DNA from 4 places in the Kitasatospora herbaricolor genome. Region 3 is predicted to be linked to each of the others. Evidence: riboswitches for the same ligand, from Rfam matches in the RefSeq annotation. Region 3 holds a riboswitch; each other region holds the start of a gene.

Region 1 (7,365 bases), 190 kb from region 3:
TGGTGAGCCGCACCGGCCGCTACCGGATCTTCCCGATCCTCGGCACCGCCGTGATGGCGCTGGGCCTGTACCTGATGTCGACGATGGGTCCGGACACCGGCGTCTGGCTGGAGTCCCTGTACATGTTCGTCCTGGGGCTCGGCATCGGTCTGGCCATGCAGGTGCTGACCATCGCCGTCCAGAACACCGTCCCGTACCACGAGCTGGGCACCGCGACCTCCGGCGTCACCTTCTTCCGGACGCTCGGCAGCTCCTTCGGCACGGCGGTGTTCGGCACCCTCTTCACCAACCAGCTGGGCCCCAACCTGGAGGAGGCCTTCGCGCAGTCCCCCGGCGTGCCGCCGGCCGCGGTGCAGAGCCCGCAGGCGCTGCGGGAGCTGCCCGCCGACGTGGCCCAGCCGTTCGTCCAGGCCTACGCCGACACCATCAACTACGTCTTCCAGTGGGTGGTGCCGGTCGCCCTGGTGGGCTTCGTGGTGGCCTGGTTCCTGAAGGAGGTGCCGCTGCGGGACAGCGCCCGGGCCGGCGCCTCCGACATGGGCGAGGCCTTCGGCGCACCGGACAGCGGGGACGCCGACCGGCAGCTGGAGCGGGCGCTCGCCAACCTGCTGCGCAAGGCCAAGGGACGGCCGGAGATCGGGCGCCGGCTGCTGGCCGACTCGGGCAGCACGGTCGGCCCGGACCAGGCCTGGATGCTCGGTCAGATCTACTGGCGCACCAAGCTCCAGGGCGGAGCCACCCTGCTGGCCATCGCGACCGCGCACCACATGCCGGAGGAGGTCGTCCGGCCCGCGGCCGAGCGGACCCTGCGCGCGGGCCTCGCCGAGAGCGAGCACGGGGTGCTGGCGCTCACCCCCCGGGGCGAGCGCGAGGTCGAGCGCCTCGCCGAGGCCTGGCGACACTGGATCGACCGGCACCTGGACGACTGGGACGTCACCGACCCCGCCGACCGGGCCCGGCTCGACCGCGCGGTCGAGGCCATCGCGACCAGACTGTACGAGGACGACCAGGTGCACCGGGAGAGCGTGCCGGCCTGACCGGAGGAAAGGTGCCGCCGGAAATCCCCCCCCCCCGAGGAAACGCGAACTGGCCGGGCCCGCAGCGATGAGCGTTCGCTGCCGGCCCGGCCGGTGTTCAACTACCGCGGCGCATCAGGCCGCGAGGGTTCGTACCCGGTGTCAGATGCTGACGCCGTGCGCACGGAGGTAGGCGATCGGGTCGATGTCCGAGCCGTACTCCGAGCCGGTGCGGATCTCGAAGTGCAGGTGCGGGCCGGTCACGTTGCCGGTCGCGCCGGAGAGACCGATCTGCTGGCCGACGGTCACGGTCTGGCCGACCTTGACGCCGATCGAGGAGAGGTGGGCGTACTGGGCGTACTTGCCGTCCGCCAGCTTGATCTCGACCTCGTTGCCGTAGGCGCCGCCCGGGCCCGCCTTGACGACGGTGCCGGCCGCGACGGCCTTCAGCGGGGTGCCGGTGGCGGCGACGAAGTCGGCACCGGTGTGGTGGCCGCTGGACCACATGGAGCCGGCCACGCCGTAGGCGGTGCCGAGGCGGGCGCCGGCGATCGGCGCGGTGTAGCCGGAGGTGCTGGCGGCCGCGGCCGGGGCCGGGGTGACGGCCGGCTTCGGCGCGGTGGTGGCGGCGGGCTTGGGAGCCTCGACCGGCTTCGGGGCCTGAGTGGCCTTCGGGGCCTCGGCGACCTTGGGCGCCTGAGTGGCCTTCGGGGCCTGAGTGACCTTCGGGGCCGGGGTGGCCTTCTTGGCCGGCGCGGAGTCGGAGGAGGTCTTCGGGGCCGGGGCGGCGGCGGGCGCCTGGGCGGCGGCCTTGCCGACCACGAGCTGCTGACCCGGGTAGATCAGGTTCGGGTTGGCGCCGACGACCGAGCGGTTGGTCTCGTACAGCGCGTGCCACCCGCCGTCGACGTTCTTCGCCGCGGCGATCTTCGACAGGGTGTCACCGCCGACCACCTTGTAGGTCTCGTCGACGGCGGCGGCCGGCGCGGCGGCCGGGGCCGCGGCGGGGGCGGTCTCGACGGCGGCGGCCTTGACGGCCACGGCGTCGGCGCTGGTGGCACCGGTCCAGGTGGTGGACTGCGACTTGGCGGCCGGGACCTCGTGCGCCGAGGCGCTGACGGCGGTCACCAGGGGAAGGGCGAGAACCGCGCCGGTCACACCGGTGGCGATGCCGATCCGGGCGAGACGGGGCAGACGGTTACGACGGTGCTTTGCCTGTGCGGGCATGGGGTATTTCCTCTCCGACGCCTGCGAGGTGAGCTGTCGGGTTCGGGCTGGAGTTGCCCGGCCGCAAGCGCGGCTTCACCCCAAGCCGTCCCGGCTGACGGGACGGCGACTTACCTGTGGGTCCCCCACTCCTGCCGTACAGAGTTCGTTCGAAGCCCCCGGGCAGCGGCAGGACTAGGCGTTCCACCCGGCGGGCCCACCCGGACATTGGCCGGGCGGTCGCTGAAGCAAAGCCCATCGGCCCGGGTTAATCAATGTCGATCACATTCACCTCCGGAAATTCACAAAAATCCCAGGGAATTCAGTGACTCTCCGAATGATCGACTGTGCAGTACGTGCACAATCCAATCGCGCTGAGCGACCGTCCGACCCCCCTGCGCCGACATTCTCGGCCCTGCGTCCACCACCGCACACGCTCAGCCACCACCCGGACGCGCCGCCGGTGACCCTTGTCACGTAGGCCCCCCGGGCGCAGGATCGAGCCGTGGAAACCGACGCCGCCGGCGCACTCAGGATCGGCACCCCGCAGGGGCGCTGGGTGGTGCTGGCCACGGTGCTCGGCTCCAGCATGGCCATGCTGGACGGCACCGTCGTCAACGTCGCCCTGCCGCGGATCGGCGAGGACCTCGGCGCCTCCTTGGCCGCCCTGCAATGGACTCTGAACGCCTATCTGCTCACCCTGGCCGGGCTGATCCTGCTCGGCGGGGCGCTCGGCGACCGGTACGGCCGGCGCCGGGTCTTCCTGATCGGCGTCTGCTGGTTCGCCGTCGCCTCCGCCGTCTGCGCGGCCGCCCCGAACGTCGGGGTGCTGATCGCGGCCCGCGCCCTGCAGGGCATCGGCGGCGCGCTGCTCACCCCCGGATCCCTGGCGATGCTGCAGGCGACCTTCCGGCCCGACGACCGCTCGGCGGCGGTCGGCCTCTGGTCCGGCCTCGGCGGGGTCGCCGCGGCGGTCGGCCCCTTCCTGGGCGGCTGGCTGGTGGACGGCCCGGGCTGGCGCTGGATCTTCCTGCTGAACGTGCCGTTGGCCGCCGTGGTGCTCGCCGTCTCGCTGCGGCACGTACCGGAGAGCCGGGACGAGAGCGCCACCGGCAGCTTCGACATCGCGGGGGCGGTGCTGGCCGCGCTCGCCCTCGGCGGGGTGACCTACGCGCTGACGGCCGCCGGCGAAGGGCTCTCCCCCGCGGTCTGGCTCTCCGGCGCCGCCGGGCTGCTGCTCGGCGCGGTGTTCATCGCCGTCGAACGGCGCACCGCGTCCCCGATGCTGCCGCTGGAGCTGTTCTCCTCACGCCTGTTCACCGCGGTGAACCTGGTCACCCTCTGCGTGTACGCGGCCTTCAGCGGCGTGTTCTTCCTGCTGGTGGTGCAGCTCCAGACGGTCTCCGGCTTCACCCCGCTGACCTCCGGGCTCGCCCTGCTGCCGATCACAGTGCTGATGCTGGCGCTGTCCGCCCGGGCCGGTCGGCTCGGCAAGCGGATCGGCCCCCGGCTGCCGCTGTTCCTCGGGCCGCTGATCTGCGCGACGGGCGTGCTGCTGATGCTGCGGATCGGCCCGGACGCCTCCTACTGGACGGAGGTGCTGCCGGCCACCACCGTGATGGGCTGCGGGATGGTCCTGCTGGTGGCGCCGCTCACCGCGACGGTGCTGGCCGCGGTGGAGGTGCGCCGGGCCGGGATCGCCAGCGGCGTCAACAACGCGGCGGCCCGGGCGGCCGGCCTGCTCGCGGTCGCGGCGCTGCCCGCGCTGTCCGGGCTGAGCGGCGACGCCTACCAGGTGCCGGACTCGGTGGACGCGGCCTTCCGGACCTCGATGCTGATCTGCGCCGGACTGCTGGTCACCGGCGGCCTGCTCGCGCTGGCCACCGTCCGCGGCAACGTGCTGGCCCCCGAGGACCACCCGGTCGCCGAGCCGGACGCGGCCTGGTCCTGCGGCGCCTGCGGACCGCCGATCGATCCGGGGCACGAGCGCCCCGGAACGCCTCGGGGCCCTGCCGCGGGGAACGCGACAGGGCCCTGAGAAAACTGACGACAGGTCAGAGAATGTCACCGGGCGCGTACTTGGCGGCCTCCGGGTGGGCGGCCGCGACCGCCTCGATCCGGCGGACGACCTCGGCGACCTGCGCCCCGGCCGCACCGGTGAAGGAGATCCGGTCGGCGAGCAGCGCGTCCAGCTCGGCGCGGCCGAGCGGCATCCGCTCGTCGGCGGCCAGCCGGTCCAGCAGCTCGTTCTCCCGGGCGCCGGCCCGCATCGCCAGCGCGGACGCGACGGCGTGCTCCTTGATGACCTCGTGCCCGGTCTCCCGGCCGACGCCCGCGCGCACCGCGCCCATCAGCACCTTGGTGGTGGCGAGGAACGGCAGGTAGCGGTCCAGCTCGGCCTCGATCACGGCCGGGAAGGCGCCGAACTCGTCGAGGACGGTCAGGAAGGTCTCCAGCAGGCCGTCGAAGGCGAAGAAGGCGTCCGGCAGCGCGACCCGGCGCACCACCGAGCAGGAGACGTCGCCCTCGTTCCACTGGTCGCCGCCGAGCTCGGCGGTCATCGAGGCGTACCCGCGCAGGATGACGGCCAGGCCGTTGACGCGCTCGCAGGAGCGGGTGTTCATCTTGTGCGGCATCGCGGAGGAGCCGACCTGGCCCTCCTTGAAGCCCTCGGTGACCAGCTCGTGGCCGGCCATCAGGCGGATGGTCTTGGCCAGGCTGGACGGCGCGGCGGACAGCTGCACCAGGGCGGAGAGCACCTCGAAGTCCAGCGAGCGCGGGTAGACCTGGCCGACGCTGGTCAGCACGTGGTCGAAGCCGAGGTGGCCCGCCACCCGCTGCTCCAGCTCGGCCAGCTTGGCGGTGCCCTCGCTGCCCCCGCCCAGCAGGTCCAGCATGTCCTGGGCGGTGCCGACCGGGCCCTTGATCCCGCGCAGCGGGTACCGGGCGATCAGCTCCTCCAGGCGGTTGAACGCCACCAGGAGTTCGTCGGCCACGGTGGCGAACCGCTTGCCGAGGGTGGTCGCCTGCGCGGCCACGTTGTGCGAGCGGCCGGCCATGACCAGCTCGGAGTACTGCGCGGCGAGCCGGCCCAGGCGCACCAGCACCGCCACCGTACGGTCGCGGACGTGCTGCAGGGACTGGTGGATCTGGAGCTGCTCGACGTTCTCGGTGAGGTCCCGAGAGGTCATGCCCTTGTGGATCTGCTCGTGGCCGGCGAGGTCGCTGAACTCCTCGATGCGGGCCTTGACGTCGTGGCGGGTGACACGCTCACGCGCGGCGATGGAGTCGAGGTCGACCTGGTCGAGGACGCGCTCGTAGTCGGCGACGGCGTTGGCGGGCACCTCGACGCCGAGGTCCTGCTGGGCCTTCAGGACGGCGAGCCACAGGTGGCGCTCAAGGACCACCTTGTGCTCGGGGGACCACAGCTGGGCCAGGGTCGCCGAGGCGTACCGGGAGGCCAGGACATTGGGGATCTGGGGCTTCGCGCTCACGCTTCGCAAGCCTAACAGCCGAGGTCAGCCGGACCGTCGGCGGACCACCCCGAGCGCGCCGCCGGTGCGGCGCCCGGTCACCGCGCGAGCACCCGGCGCAGCAGCCGCACGGACCGGCCCCGGACAGCGGGGGCGGCGGGGGCGGCCAGCACCGCCGGCCCGGACGGCCGCGTCCCGGCGTCTTCCGCAGCAGCGCACGGCCGGCGGCAGCCGGGCGGAACCGTCCTCAGGCCGCCGGGCGGCCGGTGAGCACGGGCAGCACCTGGTGGCAGATCGAGTACAGCGCCACCCGCTGCTCCTCGCTCATGGCGTCGAAGGCCTGGTGGGTCCGGGCCATCTCGGCCCGGATCAGGGCCAGGATCTCCCGGCCCTGCTCGGTGATCACCACGATCTTGACCCGTCGGTCGCCCGCCGCCGCCTCCCGGTGGGCCAGCCCGAGGGCCTCCAGCCGGTCGACGATGCCGGTCACGTTGGAGGCGTCGCAGCCGAGCCGCCCCGCCAGCGCCCGCATCGGCACCGGCTCGTGCACCGCACCCAGTGCCTTGGCTTGCGAGGACGAGAGCCCGTGCCGGGCCGCCGCGCCCGCGAAGTCCTGGAAGTACGCGGCGCCGACGGCGGCCAGCGCCTCCATCAGCTCGGCGGTGGTCGGTGCGGCGGTCGCCGTCGGTGTCGAACCCATGCGGCCAGCGTACGCGTAGAAGGTTCACCTGCTCCAGCTTTGACCACCGCAAATGTCCAACCTCACCCCTGGTGGGGCCCGGGTCAGAGCACCAGCTGGTCGAAGAGCCGGCGCAGCTCCGCCTCCGGGTCGGCGGTCAGGCCGGTGTGCACCGGCCCGGGCTGGACGACGGCGCTGCGCGGGGCGGTCAGCCAGCGGAACCGCCGGCCGGGGTCGTCGGCCGCCGCCGGGCCGGCCTCGGGGCCGCCCGCGCAGACCACCTCGATGCCGTGCAGCGCCCGGCGCACCGCGGCCACGTCCGCCACCGGGTCGAGCGCCAGCAGCCGGGCCTGGTCCAGGTGGGTGCGGGCCCCGAGGTGGCCGCTCTGCCGGCAGTAGAGCAGCACGCCGATGTTGACGCACTCCCCGCGCTCGACCCGGGGAACCGCCCGCACCAGCGCGTACTCGTAGTCGTGCAGCGTTCCGTCGGTGGTGCTCACGGCGTTTCCTTCGATCGCTCGGATCCGGCGTCCTGACGCGTCCCGCCGGCGCTCACCCGGACACCTCCGGGAGCCAGTCGCGGGGGCCGGCCAGCCGGGCCCGGAGCTGGGCCAGGTAGGCCGCGCGCACCGCGTCCGGCGAGTCGAAGCCGGCCTCGTCCTCCAGCCAGACCTCGGGGATCTGCGCCACCGCGCCGGCCAGCGCCTCCTCGGCGAGCGGTGCCAGCAGCGCGTCGGCCGCCGCGACGTCCGGCCCGGCCCCCAGCAGGGCGTGGTCGCCGGCGTCGTACGGGCGCCGGACCCAGCCGGCCGCGCCCGCCCAGTGGTGGTGGAAGATCAGGCTGGCGCCGTGGTCGATCAGCCGCAGGCCGCCGGTGGCGACCAGCAGGTTGGGGTTGCGCCAGGACCGGTCGACGTTGCCGATCAGCGCGTCGAACCAGAGCACCCGCCCGGCCAGCTGCGGGTCGACCTCGAAGCAGAGCGGGTCGAAG
Region 2 (7,365 bases), 3.1 Mb from region 3:
GGAGCAGTTGCCGCCCGCCGGCGACGCCAGCCCGGAGAACGTGGTCGCCGAGGTGCGGTCGACCGCGCGCCGTTCGGCCCTGACCGCCGGTCAGGTCCGGGAGCTGTTCGCGGACGGCTCGGAGGGACGGCGGGTGCAGGCCCTCGCGCTGATGCAGGGCGACCCGGCACTGGCCGACCTCGACAGCGTCCTGGAGGCGATCGAGCGCCCCCGCTCGGGCTTCGAGCAGTACCACGCGCTGCTGGCGGCCCGCGGGCTGCTCTCCCGGCTGGCCGCCGGCGAGTGGCACCGGTTGCGGGACGCGGTGGCCTCGCAACTGGTCGCCCCGGAGGGCATCCCGTACGGCTCGGACCGGAGCTGGCTGGCCGAGAAGATCCTGGCCCGGGTGGACGCCGCCCCGGTCGTGCCCCACCAGTCCGCGGCGCCGGTCCAGGGCTGAGGCCGGGCCTGAGGCCGGGTCTGAGGCCGCGCCCGGACCCAGGCCCGGTCCGGGCTCAGGCCGGTTCGAGGAAGAGCGCACGCAGGCGGGCCACCCCCTCCTCACCGAGCCCGGCCCAGGCCAGGAACGCCGGCAGGGAGCCGTGGCGCCCGCGCAGCGCGGCCAGCGCGCCGGTGATCAGCTCGGGGCCGACGATCTCGGTGAACCGGACGACGCCCTTGGCGTCCAGGTACTCCTGCGGGACGCCGTCCAGCAGTCCGAGGCCCAGGTTGGACAGCAGGTAGTCGTCCACGATGTCCTCGTCGGGCACCCCGAGCACGCTCAGCAGGACGGCCACCGCGATGCCGGTGCGGTCGCGGCCCACCGCGCAGTGCAGCAGCGCGGGCAGCGCCTCGGGCTCGGTGAGCCGGCCGAGCAGGGCGGGCAGGGTGCCGTCGGCGGCGTCGGTGATCAGCCGGTACGCCTCGTGGAGCGGCTCGCCGTAGTGGTCGACGCCGTCCTGCGGGAGCAGCGGGTGGTGGGAGGTGCTGACGTCCAGGCCGCCCAGGCGGTCCGGGCGGACCAGCATCTCCGCCGGGTCCCGCAGGTCGAGGACGGTGCGCACGCCGAGCTTGGCGAGGGCCCGGGTGCCCTCCGGGGCGAGCTCGGCGAGCCAGCCGGACCGGTAGAGCAGCCCGGTGCGCACCCGCGCGCCGTCGGTGGTGCGGAACCCGCCCACGTCGCGGGCGTTGCGGACGCCGGGTATGTCGAGCAGGCGGTGGGCGCCGGGCACGGCCGCGGGGCCGGCGGTCACGGGCGGGTCGGTGAGGTCCATGGGCAGACACGCTAACGGCTGGCCACCCCGGCGGACCGGTGGTTCCGGGAGCGGGCGTGGGTCAGCACCAGGATCCGGCGGGTGCGGCCGTCGCCGGGGCGGGGGAAGACACGGATCTCGCTGCCGACCCGGTGCCGCCCGAGCTCCCGGCGCAGGTCGTCCAGGTGCGGGCAGCGCCGGCCGTCGCCGTCGTGCAGGGGGTAGATCCGGGCCTCGCCGCCGGGGGCGGTGACCCGGGCGAGTTCCAGCAGCCCGGCCAGCTGGTGGCGGGGGGCGAACCGGCCGGGGTAGGCGAGCAGCAGGTAGCAGCTGAGGGTGAGCGCGAAGGTGTGGTCGGCGAACGGGAGCCGGGGCAGCGCGGCGGCGACGTAGTCCTCGGGGTGGGCCGCGGTGTCGGCGGCGAACAGCCGGCGGGCGCGGTCCCAGCTGCGCAGGTAGCGGTCGGGCGGGAGATCCCGGGGCGCCGGGTAGAGGTGCGGGGCGGCCCGCATCGCGCCGGCCATGGCCTCCCGGCCGGCCAGCGCGCGGGCGGTGACGGCGGGCAGCGGCGCGGCGTACGCCGGGTCGGCGGCGATGACGTGGCAGCCGAGCGCGCGGGCCTCGGCGGTGAGCCCGGCGGCCCCGCCGGGGCAGTCCAGGACGGGGCCTGCGACGGCGGCGAGGGCGGCCCGGGTGAGGCCGAAGAGCCCGCAGTACTCGTCCAGGGGACGCGAGGTGAGCAGGATGTCGGGGGCGGCAGGGGCGGCCATGACGATCATCGGACCACGCGCCGGGACGGCCCGCATCCGGGGCGGCCCGGCGGCGTGGTCCGCCCGCCGGGCCGCCCCGGACGGCGGGACCGCCGCCCCGGAGGCCGGCTCAGCCGCTCCGGACGCAGGCTCAGCCGCCCAGCAGGCCGCGGATCGCCAGCCGGTTGACGTTGGTGACGGCGCGGACCAGCAGCGGGGTGAGGAAGACCAGCACGAGGCCGACCGCGGACATCCCGGCGATCTGCGCGGGCGACTCGACGAAGTACTGGTAGTGGCGGCCGTCCTTGGTGAAGTCGAAGAGCTGGTAGCCGGGCCACGGCGTCCAGCGGGCGAAGACCCAGTGGTAGAGCGGGTAGGCGGCGACCACCCACCCGGTGACCAGGAAGGTCAGCGACAGCGTGAAGCTGACGATCGCCCAGGGGAACATCAGGACCAGGTACAGCACGGCCTTCCAGCCGGCCGCGTCGCCGAGGCGGCCGGTGACGCCGGCCCAGAAACCCGGCCGGGCCGGGCGGACCGGCGCCGGGTCGGCGACGTCCAGGGCGAGCAGGCCCCGGGCGCGGGCGCGCTCCAGGGCGCCGAAGCCCCGGGCCGAACCGAGCAGCGCCACCAGCACCGGCAGCCCGACCACGGTGACCAGGGTGCCGAGTCCGAGCGAGAACAGCGTGACGGCGACGGCGAACCCGGCGACGGCGATCGGCAGCCCGGCGAGGGTGAACCCGACCTCGCCGAGGTACGAGCGGCTGAACGGCGCCCGCCAGAACCCGGGGGCCGGGCGGTCCCCGCCGCCCCGGGCCGGGCGGTGGGCCCGGTAACCGTCGTACTCGCCGCCCTGTGCGCTGCTGCTGATCATGGCCGCCTCGGTCCCTCGTGGTGTCCTGGTGCGCTTCCTGCTGACACCTCAACGGTCCCGCGGACGGCCCGGCGGCGGTATCCGGCCCACCGCCCGGTCCGGGGTGGGGTTAACCCCCTGCACGGGTCACCCCCCTACACGCCGCCCCGGTCGGCCCACTCGTCCTCCAGCAGCGAGTACTGCAGGGCGTCGTGCCAGGTCCCGCGCAGGTAGAGGTCGTGCCGGATCCGGCCCTCCAGCTGGAACCCGGCCTTGGTCAGCACCCGGGAGGAGGCGGTGTTGGCGGGATCGACCCGGGCGTAGAGCCGGTGCAGCCCGAGCGTGCCGAAGCCCAGGCCGCAGAGCAGCCGGGTGATCTCACTGGCGTAGCCCAGGCCCCAGGTGTCGCGGCGCAGCGCGTAGCCGACGAAGCCGGCCCGCTGGGGCTCCACCCCGAGCACGGCGTTGCCGATCGGCACGGCGTCCTCGCCGTCCTCCAGGCGGGTCACGGCCAGCCGGTAGGTGCTGCGCGGATCCTTCTCGGCCTCTTCGAGGTAGAGCTCGATCTGGTCGGCGCAGGTCTCCCGGTCGCGTGGTTCGAAGGGGAGGTATCGGGCCGTCTCGGGATCGCCGAAGACGGCGTGCAACGCGTCGATGTCGCCGGGGGTGTGGTGGAACTCGCGGATGACCAGACGCGGGCCGGTGAGCAGTACGGGGACCATGTCCGCCAACGGTACAGCGGCTACCGTACGTCACATGAACGACGATGACCTGCGGCTCGCCCCTCGTACCCGGACCGCCGAGCTGACCGCCTGGGCGCGGGCCCAGGACCGCGAGCCGGTGGCCGAGGGCCCGCTGCGGGCGGTGCTGACGCTGCTCGAACTCGGCGGCGGCCGGATCCGCGACGGCTGGCCCGAGCTGACCTCGGCCGCCGTCGAGCACCTGCTGTACGAGCGGCTCTACCTGTACGTGCAGCCGGCGCCCGGCGAGGACCCGCTGGCGTACGGCGCGGCGATGCGGCTGCTGACCGACCATCAGCGGGCGGCGAAGCGCCTGAACGCCAAGCGCCAGGAGCGGCTGCTGGCCGAGGCCGAGTGGCAGGGCGAGGTGGCGGCCGGCCTGCTGCGCCGCGCGGACCTGGTGACCTGGCCCCGGCTGTACACCCTGCTGCTGCGCGCGGACGGCGTGCCGCCGGACGACCCGGCGGCGGTCCGGGCCTGGCTGGACGCGTTCCGCGAGCTGGCGCCGGAGGAGCGGCTCGCGGCGTACGAGGGGCTGGAGGACGCCGGCGCGCTGGACCGGGTGGACGGCGACGGCGGCTGGGGCCCCACCCGGCTGATGTCGGTCGGGATGGCCACCGACGGCGCCCGGATGCTGCTGGAGAACGGGCTGATGGAGCGCAGCTACCGGAACCTGGCCGAGCTGAACGCGCTGGGCCGGCCGATGCCGCGGGAGCTCGCCGGGGACTTCGAGTCCTTCGAGGCGGCGGCGGCCGTGGAGGCGATGCGGCTGTTCGGCGAGTGGACGGTGCCGGGGCTGCCCCGGCTGCTGGTGGAGGAGTACCCCGATCTGGCGCCGGAGCCGGGACCGGAGGAGATCGAGGCCTACCTGGCGCAGCTGCCGCAGGATCCCGCGGGCGAGGACGGCGCGGACGGCCAGGACCAGTGGGCCGCGGAGGACCAGTGGGCCGCGGGGGAGGAGTGGACCGGCGAGGAGCAGTGGGCCGGCGAGGGGCCGGCCGAGGAGCCGGAGGCGGACCGCCCGGGGCAGTGACGGCCCGCCGGTCCCGGCGTCGGCCGGGACCGGGACGGTCCGTCAGGGCTCGGCGCCGCCCGGCAGGGGGCGAGGCCGGCGTCGCTGCCCGTCAGGGGGTGAGGCCGCGCTGCTCCAGCCAGCTCTCCGGGTCGACGGGGGCGCCGCCGTCCGGGCGGACCTCCAGGTGCAGGTGCGGGCCCGTCACGTTGCCGGTGGCGCCGACCTTGCCGATCTGCTGGCCGGGCACGACCTTGCCGGAGGCCTTGATGATCGAGGAGAGGTGGCAGTACCAGATCTCGGTGCCGTCGGGCAGGGTCTGGATGATCCGGTAGCCGTACGAGCCGGACCAGCCGGCCGAGGTGATGGTTCCGGAGCCGACCGAGTACACCGGGGTGCCGGTGGAGGCGGCAAAGTCGAGGCCGGTGTGCAGGTGCGACCAGTACGAGGCGCTCTGCCCGTAGTGGGCGGAGAGGAAGTAGTCGCGCACCGGCAGCTGGATCGCGGCGAGCTTGGCCTTCTCGGCGGCCTCGGCGGCCTTGCGGGCCTCCTCCTGCTGGGCGGCGCGCTTGACCTCGGCCTCCTTGGCGGCCTGCAGGCGGGCGCCCTCCTCGGCGGCGGTGCGCTGGCTGTCGGCCTGCTGCTGGATGCGGGCGGCAAGGGCCAGGCCGGGGTCGGCGGAGAGCACGGTGGTCTCGTCCGGCGAGACCACGGCGGGCGCGGCCGCGGGGGTCGCGGAGGCGAATCCGGTGGCGCCGAGGGTGGCGGCCACGGCGGTGACGCCGAGCAGGGGGCCGGTCCCGCGGGTCTGACGGGGCATCCGGTGCCGGTTGCTGTCGGCCGGCTGCGGCGGCGCGGTCTCGTCCGGGCCCTCGCCGTACGCGCCGCCGTAGGCGGGCGGCCAGGGGTGGTCGAGCAGCTGGGTGCCGGTGGAACCGGACGGGTGTGCCGGAGAGTGCGACGACGCCACGGAGGCGCGCTCCTTTCCTTCCTTCGCGCCTACCGGGTTAGCTGACGGGTTCGGAGCAGGAAGGTCTCCTACGGCCGGGCCTGGGCCTGGCCGATTCACCCCAAGGAACGGTGGTTCCCCGGCTCCCTGACCTGCTCCGGGGAGCAGGCCGTGCGGGATTAGGCGAGCGCACGGTGCCGTGGTCACGGCGTTTCCGACCGCGCTGCGTTATCAAACGTTAATCCTAGGAGCCCCTGATTCCAAGCCGTCCAGGCGGGAGAGTCAACATTTTCATGGGGCGGAATGGGCGATTTGGCATGGTTACCGTCCGGCGGCACTACGGATCGTGAACAGGCGTCAACAAACCGCACCTGAATCTGAGTACCCGTACTCATGTGCGCGACATGACGCTTGGCCATCCTGGCCGCATGAGCACCTCGATGCAGTCACGTACCACGGCGGCGTACTACGTCCAGGCCGTGCTGTCCTTCGCGATCTCCGGCGGCGCCCTGGCCGTCGGCATCGCCTACCTGCCGGTAGGCGCATGGACCAGGGCCTTCCTGGGCATCGGCCTGCTGTACACGGTGACCTCCTCGTTCACCCTGGCCAAGGTGATCCGCGACCGCCAGGAGAGCACCGAGATCGTCACCCGGGTCGACCAGGCCCGACTGGAGAAGCTGCTGGCCGAGCACGACCCCTTCAAGGTGGAGGGCATCTGACGCCCGGCCGGACCGGCGCGGGGAGCGCCGCACCCCGGCGGCGGGACGGGCCCGGCGCGGCCGGCGGCGGCCGGCCGCGGGCCGGGCGGGACGGACACCGGAAGCCTCCTTGACAGCTAAGGCTATTAGCCTTAGCTTTATGGCTATCGGCATCTCGCCGACGGCACGGCCCACAGGCCAAGGAGGCCCGCGATGTCCACCACTCCTCTCGCGACCCGTTACCTCGACGTCCCCGGCGGGCGGATCGCCTTCGACGACACCGAGCACGGCAGCGGCGCACCGGTCCTCCTGATCCCCGGCATGCTCGACTCCCGCTCCGCCTACCGCCACCTGCACCCGCTGCTGGCCGGGGCCGGCCACCGGGTGATCACCATGGACATCCGCGGCTTCGGCGAGTCCTCGATCGAGTGGGACGACTACACCCCCGCCGCCATCGCCCAGGACGCCCTGGCCCTGCTGGACCACCTCGGGATCGAGCGCGCCGTCCTGGTCGGCAGCTCCTACACCGGCGCCAGCGTGGTCAAGGTCGCCGGGGACGCCCCCGACCGGGTCGCCGGGATCGCCCTGCTGGACGCCTTCGTCGAGAACCTGCCGCCGACCGCCTTCCAGCGCGGCCTGGTCAAGGTGCTCGGCACGGCCGTGATCCAGTTCCCCGCCTTCTGGGGCATGTACCAGAAGCTGGCCTTCCCCACCGCCAAGCCGGCCGACTTCGCCGAGTACCGCGCCGAGCTGGTCGCCTCGCTGCGCACCCCGGGGCGGAAGACCGCCACCCGCGGCTACGTCCGCGGCGACTCCGCGCCGGTCGGCTGGTCGGCCGCGGTGACCTGCCCCGCGCTGGTCGTGATGGGCAGCAAGGACCCCGACTTCCCCAAGCCCGAGGTGGTCGCCGACCGCCAGGCCGCCGCGCTGAACGCCCGCAAGGTGATGATCGAGGGCGCCGGCCACTACCCGATGGCGGAGTTCCCGCAGGCCACCGCCGACGCACTGGTGCCCTTCCTGGCCTCGCTCACCGAGTCCCGGCCCAGCACCGCCGACACCCAGGGCTGAGCCGCCCCGCGCCCGGCCACCGCGCGCGGGCCGCCTTCCCCCCACCGCACCGCACCCCCGGTGC
Region 3 (7,365 bases):
CGGCGGCCGGTTCGACACCTAGTCCCCAAGGGATGACTGTCCATGACCCAGAACCTGGCCGACACCTCCCGGCCCGCCGCCGCCGTCCCCGCTGCCACCACCGTGGCCGCCGACAACGCCGGCCGGTCCAGAGGCTGGTGGCGGGAAGCGGTCATCTACCAGGTGTACCCGCGCAGTTTCGCCGACTCCAACGGCGACGGCATGGGCGACCTCCCCGGTATCCGCAGCCGGCTGCCGTACCTGAAGGACCTCGGCGTGGACGCCGTCTGGCTGTCCCCCTTCTACGCCTCGCCGCAGGCCGACGCCGGCTACGACGTCGCCGACTACCGCGCCGTCGACCCGATGTTCGGCACCCTGCTGGACGCCGACGGCCTGATCCGGGACGCCCACGGGCTGGGCCTGCGGATCATCGTCGACCTGGTGCCCAACCACTCCTCGGACGCCCACGAGTGGTTCCAGCGCGCCCTGCGCGAGGGCCCCGCCTCCGCGCTGCGCGAGCGCTACCACTTCCGTCCCGGCAAGGGCGAGAACGGCGAACTCCCGCCGAACGACTGGGAGTCCATCTTCGGCGGCCCGGCCTGGACCCGCACCGAGAACCCCGACGGCACCCCCGGCGACTGGTACCTGCACCTGTTCGCCCCGGAGCAGCCCGACTTCAACTGGGAGAACGAGGCCGTCGCCGACGAGTTCCGCTCGATCCTGCGGTTCTGGCTGGACATGGGCGTCGACGGGTTCCGGATCGACGTCGCGCACGGCATGGTGAAGGCCGCCGGCCTGCCCGACCTCGGCTCGCACGACCAGCTCAAGCTGCTCGGCAACGACGTGATGCCGTTCTTCGACCAGGACGGCGTGCACGACATCTACCGCGTCTGGCGCAAGATCCTGGACGAGTACCCGGGCGAGCGGATCGGCGTCGCCGAGGCCTGGACCCCGACCGTCCAGCGCACCGCCAACTACGTGCGCCCCGACGAGCTGCACCAGGCCTTCAACTTCCAGTACCTCGGCACCCACTGGGACGCCGCCGCGCTGCGCGAGGTCATCGACGTCTCGCTGGACGCGATGCGCCCGGTCGACGCCCCGGCCACCTGGGTGCTCTCCAACCACGACGTCACCCGGCACGCCACCCGCTTCGCCAACCCGCCCGGCGGCACCCAGATCCGCACCGCCGGCGACCGGGAGCTGGGCCTGCGCCGCGCCCGCGCCGCCAGCCTGCTGATGCTCGCCCTGCCCGGCTCCGCCTACCTCTACCAGGGCGAGGAGCTCGGCCTGCCGGACGTCACCGACCTGCCCGACGAGGTCCGCCAGGACCCGTCGTTCTTCCGCCAGGCCGGCCAGGACGGCTTCCGCGACGGCTGCCGGGTCCCGATCCCGTGGTCCGGCACCGAGGCGCCGTACGGCTTCGGCCCGGACGCCGGCGGCCCCAGCTGGCTGCCGCAGCCCGCCGAGTGGGCCGGGCTCAGCGTCGAGGCGCAGACCGGCGACCCCACCTCCACCCTGGAGCTCTACCGCAGCGCCCTCGCCGTCCGCCGGGAGCACCCCGCGCTCGGCGCCGGCACCGAGGTGACCTGGCTGGACGCGCCCGTGGGCGCGCTGGCCTTCCGCCGCGACAGCGAGTCCGGTTCCTTCGTCTGCACCGCGAACACGGGCCCCGAGCCGGTCCGGATCGCGGCCCCGGGCCGTATCCTGCTCTCCTCGGCCGAGGCTGTCGTGCTGGACGGAGAGACCGTTCTGGCGCCGGACAGCACCATTTGGTGGGCGGTGTGACGTGGTTGCAATAGGCTCTGGGATCGTGACTACGGCGCGACTCTCGGACATCGCGGCGCAGGCGGGGGTCAGCGAAGCGACCGTCAGCCGCGTCCTCAACGGCAAGGCGGGCGTCTCCGCCACCACGCGGCAGACCGTGCTGGCGGCGCTCGACGTGCTCGGCTACGAGCGGCCCACCCGGCTGCGCCAGCGCAGTGCGGGGCTGATCGGGCTGATCACCCCCGAGCTGAGCAATCCCATCTTCCCCGCGCTCGCCCAGGTGATCGAGCAGGTGCTCAGCCGCCACGGGTTCACCCCGGTGCTCTGCACCCAGACCCCGGGCGGCTCCACCGAGGACGAACTGGTGGAGATGCTGGTCGAGCGCGGCGTGGCCGGCATCGTCTTCGTCTCCGGCCTGCACGCGGACTCCACGGCGGACCACGACCGGTACGCCAAGCTCATCGGCCGGCAGGTGCCGTTCGTGCTGATCAACGGCTACAGCGAGAAGATCGCCGCGCCGTTCATCTCGCCGGACGACCGGGCCGCCATGTGGATGGCCGTCCAGCACCTGGTGGAGCTCGGCCACGAGCGGATCGGTCTGGCCGTCGGCCAGCGCCGGTTCGTCCCGGTGCTGCGCAAGATCGAGGGCTTCACCGCGGCCATAACGGACCTGCTCGGGGTGACCCGCGAGGAGGCCGAGGGCCTGGTCCACCACACGCTGTTCAGCGTGGAGGGCGGCCACGCGGCGGCCGGCGCGCTGCTCGACAAGGGGTGCACCGCGATCGTCTGCGGCAGCGACATGATGGCGCTCGGCGCGATCCGGGCCGTGCGCCAGCGCGGCCTGGCCGTGCCGCAGGACATCTCGGTGGTCGGCTTCGACGACTCGCCGCTGATCGCCTTCACGGAGCCGCCGCTCACCACCATCCGCCAGCCGGTCGAGGCGATGGCCACCGCGGCCGTCGACGCGCTGCTGGAGGAGGTCGGCGGGAACGCCGCCCAGCGCGGCGAGTTCATGTTCCAGCCGGAGCTGGTGATGCGCGGCTCGACCGGTGCCAGGCCCAACCGCGGCGACTGAGCACGACCGGCCGTCGACCACGACCGGTGGTGGCGCGGCCCGACCCGAACGACAGCAGGGCCCCGAGACGTCCCGTCCAGGACGTGTCGGGGCCCTGCTGCTGTCCGCCGCTCGCAGGACCCGCTCAGCCCTCCTGGGCGGTGGGCCGGTCCGGGGTGACCCGGCGCCCGTCGGCGGCGTCCCCGGTCCGGGCCTCGGTCCGGTGCCCGCGGGCCAGGTAGTCACGGACGATCAGCTCCACCGCGTCCTGCGGGCTGCTGGTGCCGGCGAGCAACATCACCTCGATCGCGAGATCCGATTCGAGCGAGACGGTGATCCTGGCCATGGCGGCTCCTCCTCGGGTACGGAGGGCCAGCATGCCCGCTGGGCGTGGGGTTTGGCCATGACCCGGGAACGGTCCCCGTGCCGCCCCTCGGCCGCCCCTGCGCCGTTTCCGCGTACCCCGTCGCCGGGCACGCCGCCGCCCCGGGGGAGCGACCAGACTCTCCCGGGGCGGCGGCGGTGGTGCGACGGCGTCAGCCGCCGTCCCGCACCGTCCGGTCACACTCGTCCATCTCGGCTCGAACGGGGCCTTGACGGATCAGATCGGACGGTTCGGTGCAATGAGGGCGAAACGGATCCGGATCAGATCCGGCCGGCGAAGTCCGGCGCCCAGTTGGCGATGGTCTCGGTGCGGACACCGGCGCTCGGGTTGGCGGCCTCGACGTAGCTGCCGTTGCCGGTGTAGATCGCCACGTGGTAGACGCCCGAGTCGCTGCCGTTGTTGGACCAGAACAGCAGGTCGCCCGGCTGCAGGCTGTCCAGCGAGACGTGGGTGCTGGCGGCGGCCTGGTCGGCGGCCACGCGCGGGATGGAGATCCCGGCGGCGCGGAAGGCCGCCTGGGTCAGGCCGGAGCAGTCCCAGCCACCGTTGCCGGTGCCGCCGTAGATGTACGCCTGGCCGACCTTCGACTGCGCGAAGGAGACCGCGGCGGCCATGCTGCCGGAGGCGGCGGGGGCCGGGGCGGCGGCGGTCTCGGCGGCCGGGGCGGCGGCTTCGGCGGCGGCCGGCTTGGCCGAGGTGGTCTTGGTGGCGGTGGCCGAGTCGGACCGGTTGAACCAGTCGAACTTCTTGCCGGATTCCGAGCTGTCCGAGGACTTGGTGGCGCTCGCGTCGCCGCCGCCCAGGGCCAGGTGCTGGCCCGGGTAGATGGAGTCGGGGCCCTCGGTCAGGACGGACTTGTTGAGCTCGTAGAGACGCTCCCAGCCACCCTGGACGTGGTTCTTGTCGGCGATGGCGGACAGCCAGTCACCGGCCAGCACGGTGTAGGTGCGGCGGTCGTCCTTGGACCACTGGCCCTGGTGCGACCAGGACTTGTCGCTGCTCCAGGAACCGGCCGAGTCACCCTTGGGGCTGGTGCTCTGGGCGGGGGCCTGCGCGGCCGGCGCGGCGGGCTTCGCCGGGGCGGCGGGGGCCGGCGCGGCGGGCTTGGCGGCGGCCGGGGCGGCGGTGTCCACGGCGGCGGGGGTGCCGCCCTTGGTCAGGCCGGCCTGGACCGAGCAGACCGGCCAGGCGCCGGGGCCCTGCACCGCGAGGACCTTCTCGGCGGTGGCGATCTGCTGGTCCTTGGTGGCGAGGTCGGCGCGCGGGGCGTACGCGGTGCCGCCGAACTCGGCCCAGGTGCTGTTGGTGAACTGGAGGCCGCCGTAGAAGCCGTTGCCGGTGTTGATGCTCCAGTTGCCGCTGCTCTCGCACTGGGCGACCTTGTCCCAGGTGGCGACGGAGGCCGCGCTCGCGACACCGGAGGTGAGGCAGGGGATGGTGAGACCGACGCCTGCCACGCCAACGGCGGCGATCACGCGGCGGGCGGTGCGGCTGGACAGACGGGTGCCGTTGGTGGGCAGCATGAAGATGTTCCTCTCCCACGCCTGCGAGGTGAGCTGTCGGATTCGGGCTGGAGTTGCCCGGCCGTGCTGAGCACGGCTTCACCCCTAGCCCCTGAACCGGTCGTGGACCGGTCCGGGGCGACTTACCTGGGTCCCCCGCGCCTGCCGTGGTGCGAATTCGCGCTGCCAGCGCATCCGACGGCAGGCCTCGGCGTTGCGGATGAACTGGGTCCGTGTGACCACGAACGGGGAGCACGTTAAGCAGAGTTAAGTTCAAACTGCAAACATCTGTGATGCTCATCACATGACCCTTGAAGCCCTTCCGTCCCAGGGGTCGGCATGATCGAAAATGCCCGGTTTCGGGTAAATCCCGTGCTGTCGGAGCGTTCTGCCTGTCCTTCAGCAGGCCGGTCGGCGACCTCTCCGGGAGGTGCGGAGGGCACGGAACCACGACTGCCGGGAGCCCGCAACCGGAGGGCGGAGAGCCGCCTCCGGCGCCGAAGTCCCCGGGGTGCAATCTGGTACAAGGCGACGGTCCGGGATGGAAAGCGACATTTCTTCGTATTCGGGCATTTGCCCTCAAGGCGGTGTGTATCCCCCGACGTGCCGATGTGTTGGCTCAGGGGGAGGGGTGCGGCGGCCGCGACGGCGGGCCGGGGAGCCGCCTGGTCATTTGGCGGCAAATGACAGTAAAAGGTGCATAGCGCCTAAAAGTCCCACGCCTGTCGCAAGCTGAGCCCAGGTCACGGCAGCCCTGACCCCGGCCGGCCCTGCGCCGGCCCGGCGCCGGCACGCGAGGGCAGGGCGTCGAGCGGGAGGCGTCGGGTCACCCGTCTTCCGCGTCCGTGCGGATGGCACCGGGGCGGTCTGCCCTCCGGCGGCCGTCGCCCTGCCCCGGACGTGCCGTCACCGTTCCCCGGTGCATCGGGGCACTCGGAACCGTCCCCTTGTCATGAGGTCGGCCGAGCCGCCGGATTCGCGGCGGAGCCACCGTCACCGGCCGGGGCGCCTGCCGGGCCTTGCTGCCGCACCGCGGAACACGGTCGAAGGGGAGTCAGCTTCCGAAGCGGCATCAGCGGCCGCCCCCCGGGCGGCCACCTGCCGCCGGGGCGTTCCGCCGGTGCCGGCGCCGGGACGTCGCGGGGCACCCCGCCGCGCCGGCGGTCCGTCGGCGAGCCGCTCCCGGTCGCCCCCGTCGGGCCCTCCCCGACCTCGTCCCTGACCTCGACCTCGTCCCCGTCCCGGCCCCCGGCGTCCTCTCGTTACCGCCCGCCCGGCACCGTGCGCCGGACGCCCCGAAGCTCCGGGAACGCCGCAGGGGCCCCGGACGAATCCGGGGCCCCTGCGGGTCGTTCTCACGGCGTGGCGGTCACTCCGCGGCCTGCTCGTGCTCCGGCTCCTGCTCCTGGGCCTGCTCCAGCGCGGCCAGGGCGACCTCAAGGGCGGAGAGGTAGGTGGAGGCGACGAGCTGGCCGACCGTCGGGTACGCGCCGAGCGGGGCCGCGCTGGGGCAGCCGGTCTCCTCCGCGGCGGTGGCGAGCAGCTCGGGGTCGGCCTCCGGGCCGATCACCAGGGGTGCCAGCGCGGGCCGCTGCGAGCCGGTGGCGCGCAGGTGCTCGACGGCCGCGGCCACCGAGCCGGGCACGTCCAGCGCGGCGGAGACGACGGGCACGGCGAGCCGGGCGGCGAGCAGCACACCGGTGATGCCGGCGGCCGCCGCCGCGTCCTCGCCGCCGACGGTGGTGAGCACCACGCCGTCGGCCGCGGTGGCGATGGCGAAGAGTCGGGCGCGGTCGGCGCGGGCCAGCCCCGCCTCGGACAGCCGTACGTGGACGGCCTCGGCCAGCAGCGGGTGCGGGCCGAGCACGTCGGTGACGGTGGCCCCGCTGCCGGCGGCCAGCGCGTGCAGGTCGCTGAGGAAGTCGTGCGGGCCGGTCAGCAGCGGCACCACCACGGGCGCCGGCAGGCCGGCTTCGAGGGCCTGGGCGATCAGCTCGGCCACGGTGGGGCCGGACTCCTCGGCCGAGTCGTCGGCGAGGTACGCGGCGGCGGTCTCGACGCCGGACTGCTCGCTGCGGACGATCGACAGGAGTTCGTCGACGACGGGCCGGGACTCGGGGCCCGCGGTGGCGGGCACGGCGAGCACGAGGGCCGGCGAACCGGCCGGGATCTCGGGGCGCTCGGGTCGACGATGGCGCCCCCGCGCACGGGAGCCTGGAGTGCGGACGGGCAGTGGCGCGCCCGGGATGGCTGCGGTGCTCATGGCGGAGATCGTAGGACATCGGCCCGGCAGAGTCGCAGTCGGCTGCCGATGTCGACCGGCGGCCATGCCGTCATTTCGGGCATAGGGCCCCAAACCTGTCGGGATGGTGGTCTTGTCACCCGGATCTCCCGGGCCCGCGGGCGGCATCCGGGCCGGCGGGTGACATGTATCACACCGGCCGGGCCGACTGACTGTGGGTCACGGGAGTGCGACTCCCGGCAGTGGAAGATCAACATTGCGCGGGGAATTGCCTACGGGCGGTTATCGCGAGGTTTGTGGTTCGGTCAAGTTTGTCCGGTTACATACCGTCGGTCCGGCGGTTCCCCGGCCGGTTGCATCACGGTCGGTGCTTCCTCGTGCACCTGCAATGTCCCGTGCTGATGCACGTGCACTGCGGCTATCATCACGTCAAGTGAGG
Region 4 (7,365 bases), 3.5 Mb from region 3:
GCGCGGACCTGTCCGACCTGGTCGCTGCGAAGCGCCACGCCGAGGTCATCGACCTGGCCGCCCGGCTGCTGCCGCGGGCCCGCGCCGAGCACGGCGACGGCGCGCCGCTGGTCCACACCATCCGGACCATCTACGCCCGGACCCTGCTGCAGGAACGCCGGTTCCGGGACGCGCTGCCCGAGTACCTGCTGCTGGCCGGCACCGCCGAGGGCGGGCCGCACGGGCCGCAGGGCCTGGACCACCGGTACCGGGCGGCCGACTGCCTGGAACAGCTCGGCGAGCCGGCGCGGGCGCTGGCCGAGTACCAGGCACTGCTCGCGGCCCACTCGGCCCGGCTGGACGCCGGCCTCGATTCCGCTCCCGAGCGGGTGCACGACCTGCGCGAGCGGATCGGACTGCTGCTCGCCGCCGCCGGCGACCCGGAGAGCGCCTGGCAGTGGCTGCTCCAGCTGCTGCTCGACCGCGAACGGCTGCTCGGCCCGCACCACCCGGACGTCCGACGCCTGCGGCAGAGCCTCGACCAGCTCCAGCAGCACCGCCGGACGGGGAACCCGCCGGCGGTGCTGCTGGATGTCGCCCCCGGCCGGGTGCCCGCCCCCGGCCAGCCGCCGGCGACCCCGCCGGCCTTCGACCCCCGCTCGGCGGGTTGGCCCACGCCGGCCCCCGGCAACCCGTACGCGACCGGGCGCTGACCGGCCGGACCCGCGACGGGCCGGGTTCGCCCGTTCGGAGCACGGTCCCCGACGGCGGGCACCGGTCGACCTACGCTCGGGGCACGCCCGGCGCTCCGGGCGCATCCGCCCCGCGCGGGTACGCCGACGCGCGCCCAGGTGCGCGAGCGGCCGCCGTGCGCGCCGAGCGCTCCCGCCCGGAGGCCCGCGCGCCGAAGCCGCGCCGACCGTACGCGCTCCGCCCGCTCCGCCCGCACGGTCGGTCAGCACCGCCGGTCCGGGCCCGTCCGCACCCCGCCGCACCCTCTGGGGAGGCTCCCGCCATGAACCGCCTGGCCACCGTCCGTCGCGCGCTCGCCCCCGCCGCCCGGGCGCTGCCCGTGCTCGCGGCCGGCCTCGGCGCGCTGCTGCTCTGCTCCTGCGGCGGGCCCGTGCAGGCGGGCGCCGCGGCGGTGCTGGACGGCGAGCGGATAAGCCTCACGGCGGTGCAGGAGCGGGTGGCCGAGCTGCGCACGGTCACCGCGGCCTCGCCGGGGGACGCCGACGCGGGGGCGGAGGGGCTGGCGCGCCGGGCGGTCACCCAGCTGGTGCTGGACGCCCTGGTGTCCCGGGCGCTGGCCGACCGCGGGCTGAGCGTCGGCGCCGGCGAGGCGGCTGCGGCCCGCGCCGCGGACGAGGTCTGGGCGGGCGGCTCGGCTCGGCTCGAACAGCTGCTGGCCGCCCGGGGCGTCCCCGCGGTCGAGGTCGACCGGTACTACCTGCAGCAGGTGGGCATCCGCCGGCTGGCGGCGGCCCGGGGGCAGGACGCCGGGACGGAGGCCGGGGACACCGAGGTCCGGCGGGCACTGGCCGAGGCGGCGGCCGCCCTGCACGTCCGGGTCAATCCCCGGTACGGCAGCTGGGACGCGCAGCGGGTCGTCCTCGCACCGGACCGGCCCGACCGCTGAGCCCGACCCGCCGACCCGCCGACCCTTGACCCGCCGACCCGCCGAGGCCGCCGCCCGCCGGGCCCGGGGCGCCCGCCGTCCACCGCTCGGCGGCGGTGCCCGGGGCCCGCCCGCGGACCGGTAGGTTCGGAGGGTGACCACGTCTACGGCAGCCCCGAAGCTGATCCTGCTCACCACCACCCACCGGGTCGCCCCCGGTCTGATGTCCTGGCCGGCCTGGGAGGCCCTGCGCGGCGCGGACCTGGTGCTGGCGGCGGACCCGGAGCACCCGCAGCTGGCGGCCGTCCGGCAGGCGGGGGTCCAGGTGGAGATCGTCGAGCGCGGCACCGCCCCGGCGCTGGCCCGCCGGCTGTCCGCCGGGTCCGAGCGGGTCACCGTCTGGCTGGGCAGCCCGGACGGCGACCCGGGCCTGACGGACGCCCTCGCCCGCCTCGCGGTCGAGGAGGCCGGGGCGGTGCCCGAGATCGAGCTGCTGCCCGGGTCGTACGACCTGCCCGGCGCGCGGCTGCTCGACCTGGCCTCGGTGATGGACCGGCTGCGGTCGCCCGGCGGCTGCCCGTGGGACGCCGAGCAGACCCACGCCTCCCTGGTGAAGTATCTGGTGGAGGAGGCCTTCGAGCTGGTCGAGGCGATCGAGGAGGGTGACCGCGAGACGCTCCGCGAGGAGCTGGGGGACGTCCTGCTGCAGGTGTTCTTCCACTCCCGGATCGCCGAGGAGCACCCCGAGGACCCGTTCTCGATCGACGACGTGGCGGGCGACATCGTCGAGAAGCTGATGTACCGCCACCCGCACGTCTTCGGCGACGTCGAGGCGGAGGGGACGGCCGCGGTCGAGGCGAACTGGGAGCAGCTGAAGGCGGCCGAGAAGCAGCGCGAGTCCGTCCTGGACGGCGTGCCGGCCGGCCTGCCGGCGCTGGCGTACGCGGCGAAGCTGGTCTCCCGGGTGCGGCGTGCGGGCTTCACCGCCGTGCCGGACGCCCCGTACGAGCTGCCGGCGGAGCTGACCGCGGAGTCGGCGGGCCGGCTGCTGCTCGCGGTGGCGCAGCGGGCGCACGACGCCGGCGTGGACGTGGACGCGGCGCTCCGGGCGAGTGCCCGCGGCTACCGCCGGGAGGTCCGGGCGGCGGAGGGCCTGACGGACTGAACCGGGCGGACTGACACCGGCGGCCCCGGCGCGCGGCGGCACGGGCGCGGGTAGCCGGCCGCACGCGGTGCGGCCGGTCGGGATGGGGCGGGGCCGGCCTCAGCCGCGCTCGGTGCCCGCGGCGGTGCCGGTGAGCGCCTGGTCGTCCGCGGCCCGGCGCTGCGGCGGGATGACCTCGCTGATCGCCTCGCCGACGAGGGCGAGCAGTTCGGCGAGCCGGTCGAGGTGGTCGGGCAGCTCGGCCAGCGAGACGATCCGCTCGCCGTCGGGCCCGGCCACGCAGAACAGGTCGATCGGGCCGAGGTGCTTCTCCGCGGTGTCGACCAGGGCGGCCACGTCGCTGGGGCGGTGGATGTCGCCGCACACCCCGACCACCGGGCAGCCCGGGCGGTCGAGTTCGGCGGCGAGGTCCTCGGCCCGGTTGGGGTGCTGGTCGGCGATGAGCACCCCGGCGGCGCCGGCGGCCGTGAACCGGCGGGCCAGGTCGGCGCCCGAACCGCCGTCCAGTACCGCGATGACCACCACTGCCCCGGCTACCCGCATGGGTGCGCTCCTCCCTGTGGGCGACACCGCACCGGCGCCCACCAAAGACATGTCGGAGGATCCTAGGCACGTCACGACCCTCCGCAACAGGGATTACCCATCAGGTGACCAGGCTCACGCCTGCCGGCCACCGGATACGGTCAGGACATGCCGGATCAGCCGAACCCCGCCCAGCCTCCCCTCTTCACGTGGGAGTTCGCCGCCGACCCCTACCCCGCGTACGCGTGGCTGCGCGAGCACTCCCCGGTGCACCGCACCACGCTGCCGAGCGGGGTGGACGCCTGGCTGGTCACCCGGTACGCGGACGCCCGGCAGGCGCTGGCCGACGGCCGGCTCTCGAAGAACCCGGCGCACCACAGCGAGCAGGCGCACCGCACCGGGCGGGTGGGGATCCCGGGCGAGCGCAGCGCCGACCTGATGACGCACCTGCTGAACATCGACCCGCCGGACCACACCAGGCTGCGGCGGCTGGTGTCGAAGGCGTTCACGCCGCGCCGGGTGGCGGAGTTCGAGCCGCGGGTGCAGCAGCTGACCGACCGGCTGATCGACTCCTTCGCCGGGCGCGGCTCGGCCGACCTGATCCACGAGTTCGCCTTCCCGCTCCCCATCTACGCGATCTGCGACCTGCTCGGCGTCCCGCCGCAGGACCAGGACGACTTCCGCGACTGGGCGGGCATGATGATCCGGCACGGCGGCGGTCCGCGCGGCGGGGTGGCCCGCGCGGTGAAGCGGATGCGCTCCTACCTGCTGGAGCTGATCCACCGCAAGCGGGCCGACCTGGGCGACGACCTGATCTCCGGGCTGATCCGGGCCAGTGACCACGGTGAGCACCTCACCGAGAACGAGGCCGCCGCGATGGCCTTCATCCTGCTGTTCGCGGGCTTCGAGACCACGGTCAACCTGATCGGCAACGGCCTGTACGCCCTGCTGCGCCACCCCGGGCAGCGGGCCCTGCTGCAGGACTCGGTGGCGGCGGGGGAGACCGGGCTGCTGGCCACGGCGGTGGAGGAACTGCTGCGCTACGACGGTCCGGTGGAGCTGGCCACCTGGCGGTTCGCGACCCACCCGCTGACGATCGGCGGGGTGGACATCCCGGTCGGCGACCCGGTGCTGGTGGTGCTGGCGGCGGCGGACCGCGATCCGGCGCGTTTCGCGGACGAGAACACCCTCGACATCGCCCGGAAGGACAATCCGCATCTCGGTTTCGGCCACGGGATCCACTACTGCATCGGCGCACCGCTGGCCCGGCTGGAAGGCCAGGCCGCGCTGGCCACGCTGCTCACCCGGCTGCCTGATCTGCGGCTTGCGGCGGAACCGGAGGAACTTCGCTGGCGTGGTGGGCTGATCATGCGTGGGCTTCGTGAACTCCCGGTCGAATTCACTCCGGCGAAGGCGCTCTGACCGGCCGGGAAACGCTGACGGCGTGTCGGACAGGATCGCTCACGGACGCTCAGAACACGCATCAATACGGACAAATGGGCGTGGTTTGTGAACGATCCGCCGACTGTCGTAATTTCCGTGTGATGTATGCGATATGAGCTTGTGATTGATGTGAGGATCTGTCTACTCTCCCTGGTGTTCGCAGCTGCGAACACCCGTGCGCGGAACGCCGAGTCCTGCCCGCCGCGCGTCCGGGAAACCGACCAGACCCTTGGGCAGGGGCGGGGGACCCAGGATTTTCTGCCGTTCCCCACGGCTTGGGGTGAAGCCGCATCAGGTGGAAGAAGGATTCCGCCCGAGGCGGCCGGGCCACCTCCCGGTCCGAACCCGACAGCTCACCTCGCAGGCGTGCGGAGAGGGACATGTCCATGCTGTTCGTTGGTAACGGTCGTCACCGTCGTCGTACCCAGGCCGAGAAGGCGATCGCCGTGGCGGGCGTCGCCGGGGTCGGACTCGCGATGCCGCTCCTCGCCGCCACCGGCGCCCACGCGGCCCCCGTGTCCGTCTGGGACAAGGTCGCCCAGTGCGAGAGCGGCGGGAACTGGAGCATCAACACCGGCAACGGGTACTACGGCGGACTCCAGTTCAGCCAGAGCACCTGGAAGGCCTACGGCGGCGGCCAGTACGCCCCGCAGGCGCACAAGGCCAGCAAGGGCCAGCAGATCGCCGTCGCGGAGAAGGTCCTCTCCTCGCAGGGCCCGGGTGCCTGGCCGGTCTGCTCGGTCAAGGCCGGCCTGACGAAGGGCGGCGCCTCCGCCCAGGTCGACACCGCCGACGCCACCACGCAGAGCGCCTCGCAGGACGCCGGCACCCGGAGCGTGCAGCCCGCTCCCGCCGCCAAGCCCGCCAAGCCGGCGCAGTCGAAGCCGGCCCGGGCCACCCGGGCGAAGGTCTCGACGGACGGCCAGGGCTCCCCGTCCGGCCGCGGCGAGGCCCAGGACCCGGACTTCTCCGGCCGCACCGGCTGGGACGCGGCCAACAAGGTCTTCTGGTACCAGGTGGACGGCGGCTGGCACTGGACGAGCCACCAGGACGTCTACGACCGCCACGCCGACGACGACACGCCGCAGGCCCGTACCGCCGCCGCGGCCGCCCCCGCGGCCGAGGCCGCTCCCGCCGCGCCGGTCACCCCCGCCGCCGCGACGACCGGCCGGGCCTACACCGTCCAGCCCGGCGACACCCTCGGCGGGATCGCCGGCAGCCAGGGCGTGGCCGGCGGCTGGGGCGCGCTGTACGACGGCAACCGCACCGTGGTGGGCGGCGACCCGGACCTCATCCTGCCGGGCCAGGTCCTGAACCTCGGCTGAGCACGGCGCGCGGGGCCGTGCCGTCCGGTACGGCCCCCTTCGCCCCCTTTCGCCCCGCTCCGGGTGCATCCCGTGGGGCATCCAGGTGAACTACCGGCGGGTAGCCGGGCCACACGCTGAGACGGGACCGAGGTCGACGTGGCCGGGAGAGCCCGTGCGGTTAGGCTCTGGTCGTAACGACTCCGCAATCGTCCGCCGGACTCCACAACGGTCCGCGGATACCTGCTTCCGCTAGGAGATGCCTCGTGCCGTCCATTGATGTCGTCGTAGCCCGTGAGATTCTCGACTCGCGTGGCAACCCCACGGTCGAGGTCGAGGTCGGCCTCGACGACGGCAGCACCGGCCGTGCCGCTGTCCCGTCCGGCGCCTCCACCGGTGCCTTCGAGGCGCTCGAACTGCGCGACGGCGACAAGAACCGCTACTTCGGCAAGGGCGTGGAGAAGGCCGTCCTGGCCGTCATCGAGCAGATCGGCCCGGAGCTCGTCGGCTACGACGCCACCGAGCAGCGCCTGATCGACCAGGCCATGCTCGACCTGGACGCCACCCCGGACAAGTCCTCGCTCGGCGCCAACGCCATCCTCGGCGTCTCGCTCGCCGTGGCGCACGCCGCCTCCGAGGCCTCGGACCTGCCGCTGTTCCGCTACCTCGGCGGTCCCAACGCGCACGTCCTGCCCGTCCCGATGATGAACATCCTCAACGGCGGCTCGCACGCGGACTCCAACGTCGACATCCAGGAGTTCATGATCGCTCCGATCGGCGCGGAGTCCTTCTCCGAGGCCGTCCGCTGGGGCGTCGAGGTCTACCACACGCTCAAGGGCGTGCTGAAGGAGCGCGGCCTCTCCACCGGTCTGGGCGACGAGGGCGGCTTCGCCCCGAACCTGGACAGCAACCGCGAGGCGCTCGACCTCATCGTCGAGGCCATCAAGAAGGCCGGCTACGTGCCCGGCAAGGACGTCGCGCTGGCGCTGGACGTCGCCGCCTCCGAGTTCTTCAAGGACGGCGCCTACCAGTTCGAGGGCAAGGGCCTCACCTCGGCCGAGCTCATCGACTACTACGCCGACCTGGTCGCCTCGTACCCGCTGGTCTCCATCGAGGACCCGCTGGACGAGCAGGACTGGGACGGCTGGAAGGCCATGACCGTCAAGCTCGGCGACAAGGTCCAGCTGGTCGGCGACGACCTGTTCGTCACCAACCCGGTCCGCCTCGCCAAGGGCATCGAGACCGGCACCGCCAACGCGCTGCTGGTGAAGGTCAACCAGATCGGCTCGCTCACCGAGACCCTGGACGCCGTCGAGCTGGCCCAGCGCAACGGC

What was found. Region 3 has a riboswitch for cyclic di-AMP ahead of J2S46_RS09095 (transglycosylase family protein). Riboswitches for the same ligand answer to the same signal wherever they lie in the genome.
Region 1: linked by a shared signal. The riboswitch ahead of J2S46_RS08325 (M23 family metallopeptidase) and the one ahead of J2S46_RS09095 (transglycosylase family protein) in region 3 are both predicted to bind cyclic di-AMP.
Region 2: linked by a shared signal. The riboswitch ahead of J2S46_RS22570 (M23 family metallopeptidase) and the one ahead of J2S46_RS09095 (transglycosylase family protein) in region 3 are both predicted to bind cyclic di-AMP.
Region 4: linked by a shared signal. The riboswitch ahead of J2S46_RS24380 (LysM peptidoglycan-binding domain-containing protein) and the one ahead of J2S46_RS09095 (transglycosylase family protein) in region 3 are both predicted to bind cyclic di-AMP.

What each region holds. Positions count from the first base shown of each region.
Region 1 is NZ_JAUSVA010000002.1:1,822,029-1,829,393, forward strand. Features, by position in the region: gene J2S46_RS08320 (MDR family MFS transporter) at 1-1,037, shown strand, start outside; gene J2S46_RS08325 (M23 family metallopeptidase) at 1,179-2,243, opposite strand; cyclic di-AMP (ydaO/yuaA leader) riboswitch at 2,247-2,397, opposite strand; gene J2S46_RS08330 (MFS transporter) at 2,728-4,260, shown strand; gene purB (adenylosuccinate lyase) at 4,277-5,716, opposite strand; gene J2S46_RS08340 (MarR family winged helix-turn-helix transcriptional regulator) at 5,943-6,395, opposite strand; gene J2S46_RS08345 (DUF3037 domain-containing protein) at 6,479-6,874, opposite strand; gene J2S46_RS08350 (HipA family kinase) at 6,927-7,365, opposite strand, start outside.
Region 2 is NZ_JAUSVA010000002.1:5,074,047-5,081,411, reverse strand. Features, by position in the region: gene J2S46_RS22600 (hypothetical protein) at 1-439, shown strand, start outside; gene J2S46_RS22595 (tyrosine-protein phosphatase) at 495-1,253, opposite strand; gene J2S46_RS22590 (hypothetical protein) at 1,265-2,002, opposite strand; gene J2S46_RS22585 (sensor domain-containing protein) at 2,133-2,855, opposite strand; gene J2S46_RS22580 (GNAT family N-acetyltransferase) at 2,990-3,556, opposite strand; gene J2S46_RS22575 (hypothetical protein) at 3,591-4,607, shown strand; gene J2S46_RS22570 (M23 family metallopeptidase) at 4,699-5,556, opposite strand; cyclic di-AMP (ydaO/yuaA leader) riboswitch at 5,569-5,731, opposite strand; gene J2S46_RS22565 (YiaA/YiaB family inner membrane protein) at 5,964-6,254, shown strand; gene J2S46_RS22560 (alpha/beta fold hydrolase) at 6,447-7,301, shown strand.
Region 3 is NZ_JAUSVA010000002.1:2,007,724-2,015,088, reverse strand. Features, by position in the region: gene J2S46_RS09110 (glycoside hydrolase family 13 protein) at 43-1,764, shown strand; gene J2S46_RS09105 (LacI family DNA-binding transcriptional regulator) at 1,790-2,818, shown strand; gene J2S46_RS09100 (hypothetical protein) at 2,943-3,143, opposite strand; gene J2S46_RS09095 (transglycosylase family protein) at 3,443-4,705, opposite strand; cyclic di-AMP (ydaO/yuaA leader) riboswitch at 4,709-4,867, opposite strand; gene J2S46_RS09090 (sirohydrochlorin chelatase) at 6,054-6,947, opposite strand.
Region 4 is NZ_JAUSVA010000002.1:5,483,127-5,490,491, forward strand. Features, by position in the region: gene J2S46_RS24355 (serine/threonine-protein kinase) at 1-692, shown strand, start outside; gene J2S46_RS24360 (SurA N-terminal domain-containing protein) at 995-1,618, shown strand; gene J2S46_RS24365 (nucleoside triphosphate pyrophosphohydrolase) at 1,752-2,762, shown strand; gene J2S46_RS24370 (SDR family NAD(P)-dependent oxidoreductase) at 2,862-3,305, opposite strand; gene J2S46_RS24375 (cytochrome P450 family protein) at 3,453-4,706, shown strand; cyclic di-AMP (ydaO/yuaA leader) riboswitch at 4,936-5,108, shown strand; gene J2S46_RS24380 (LysM peptidoglycan-binding domain-containing protein) at 5,108-6,052, shown strand; gene eno (phosphopyruvate hydratase) at 6,298-7,365, shown strand, end outside.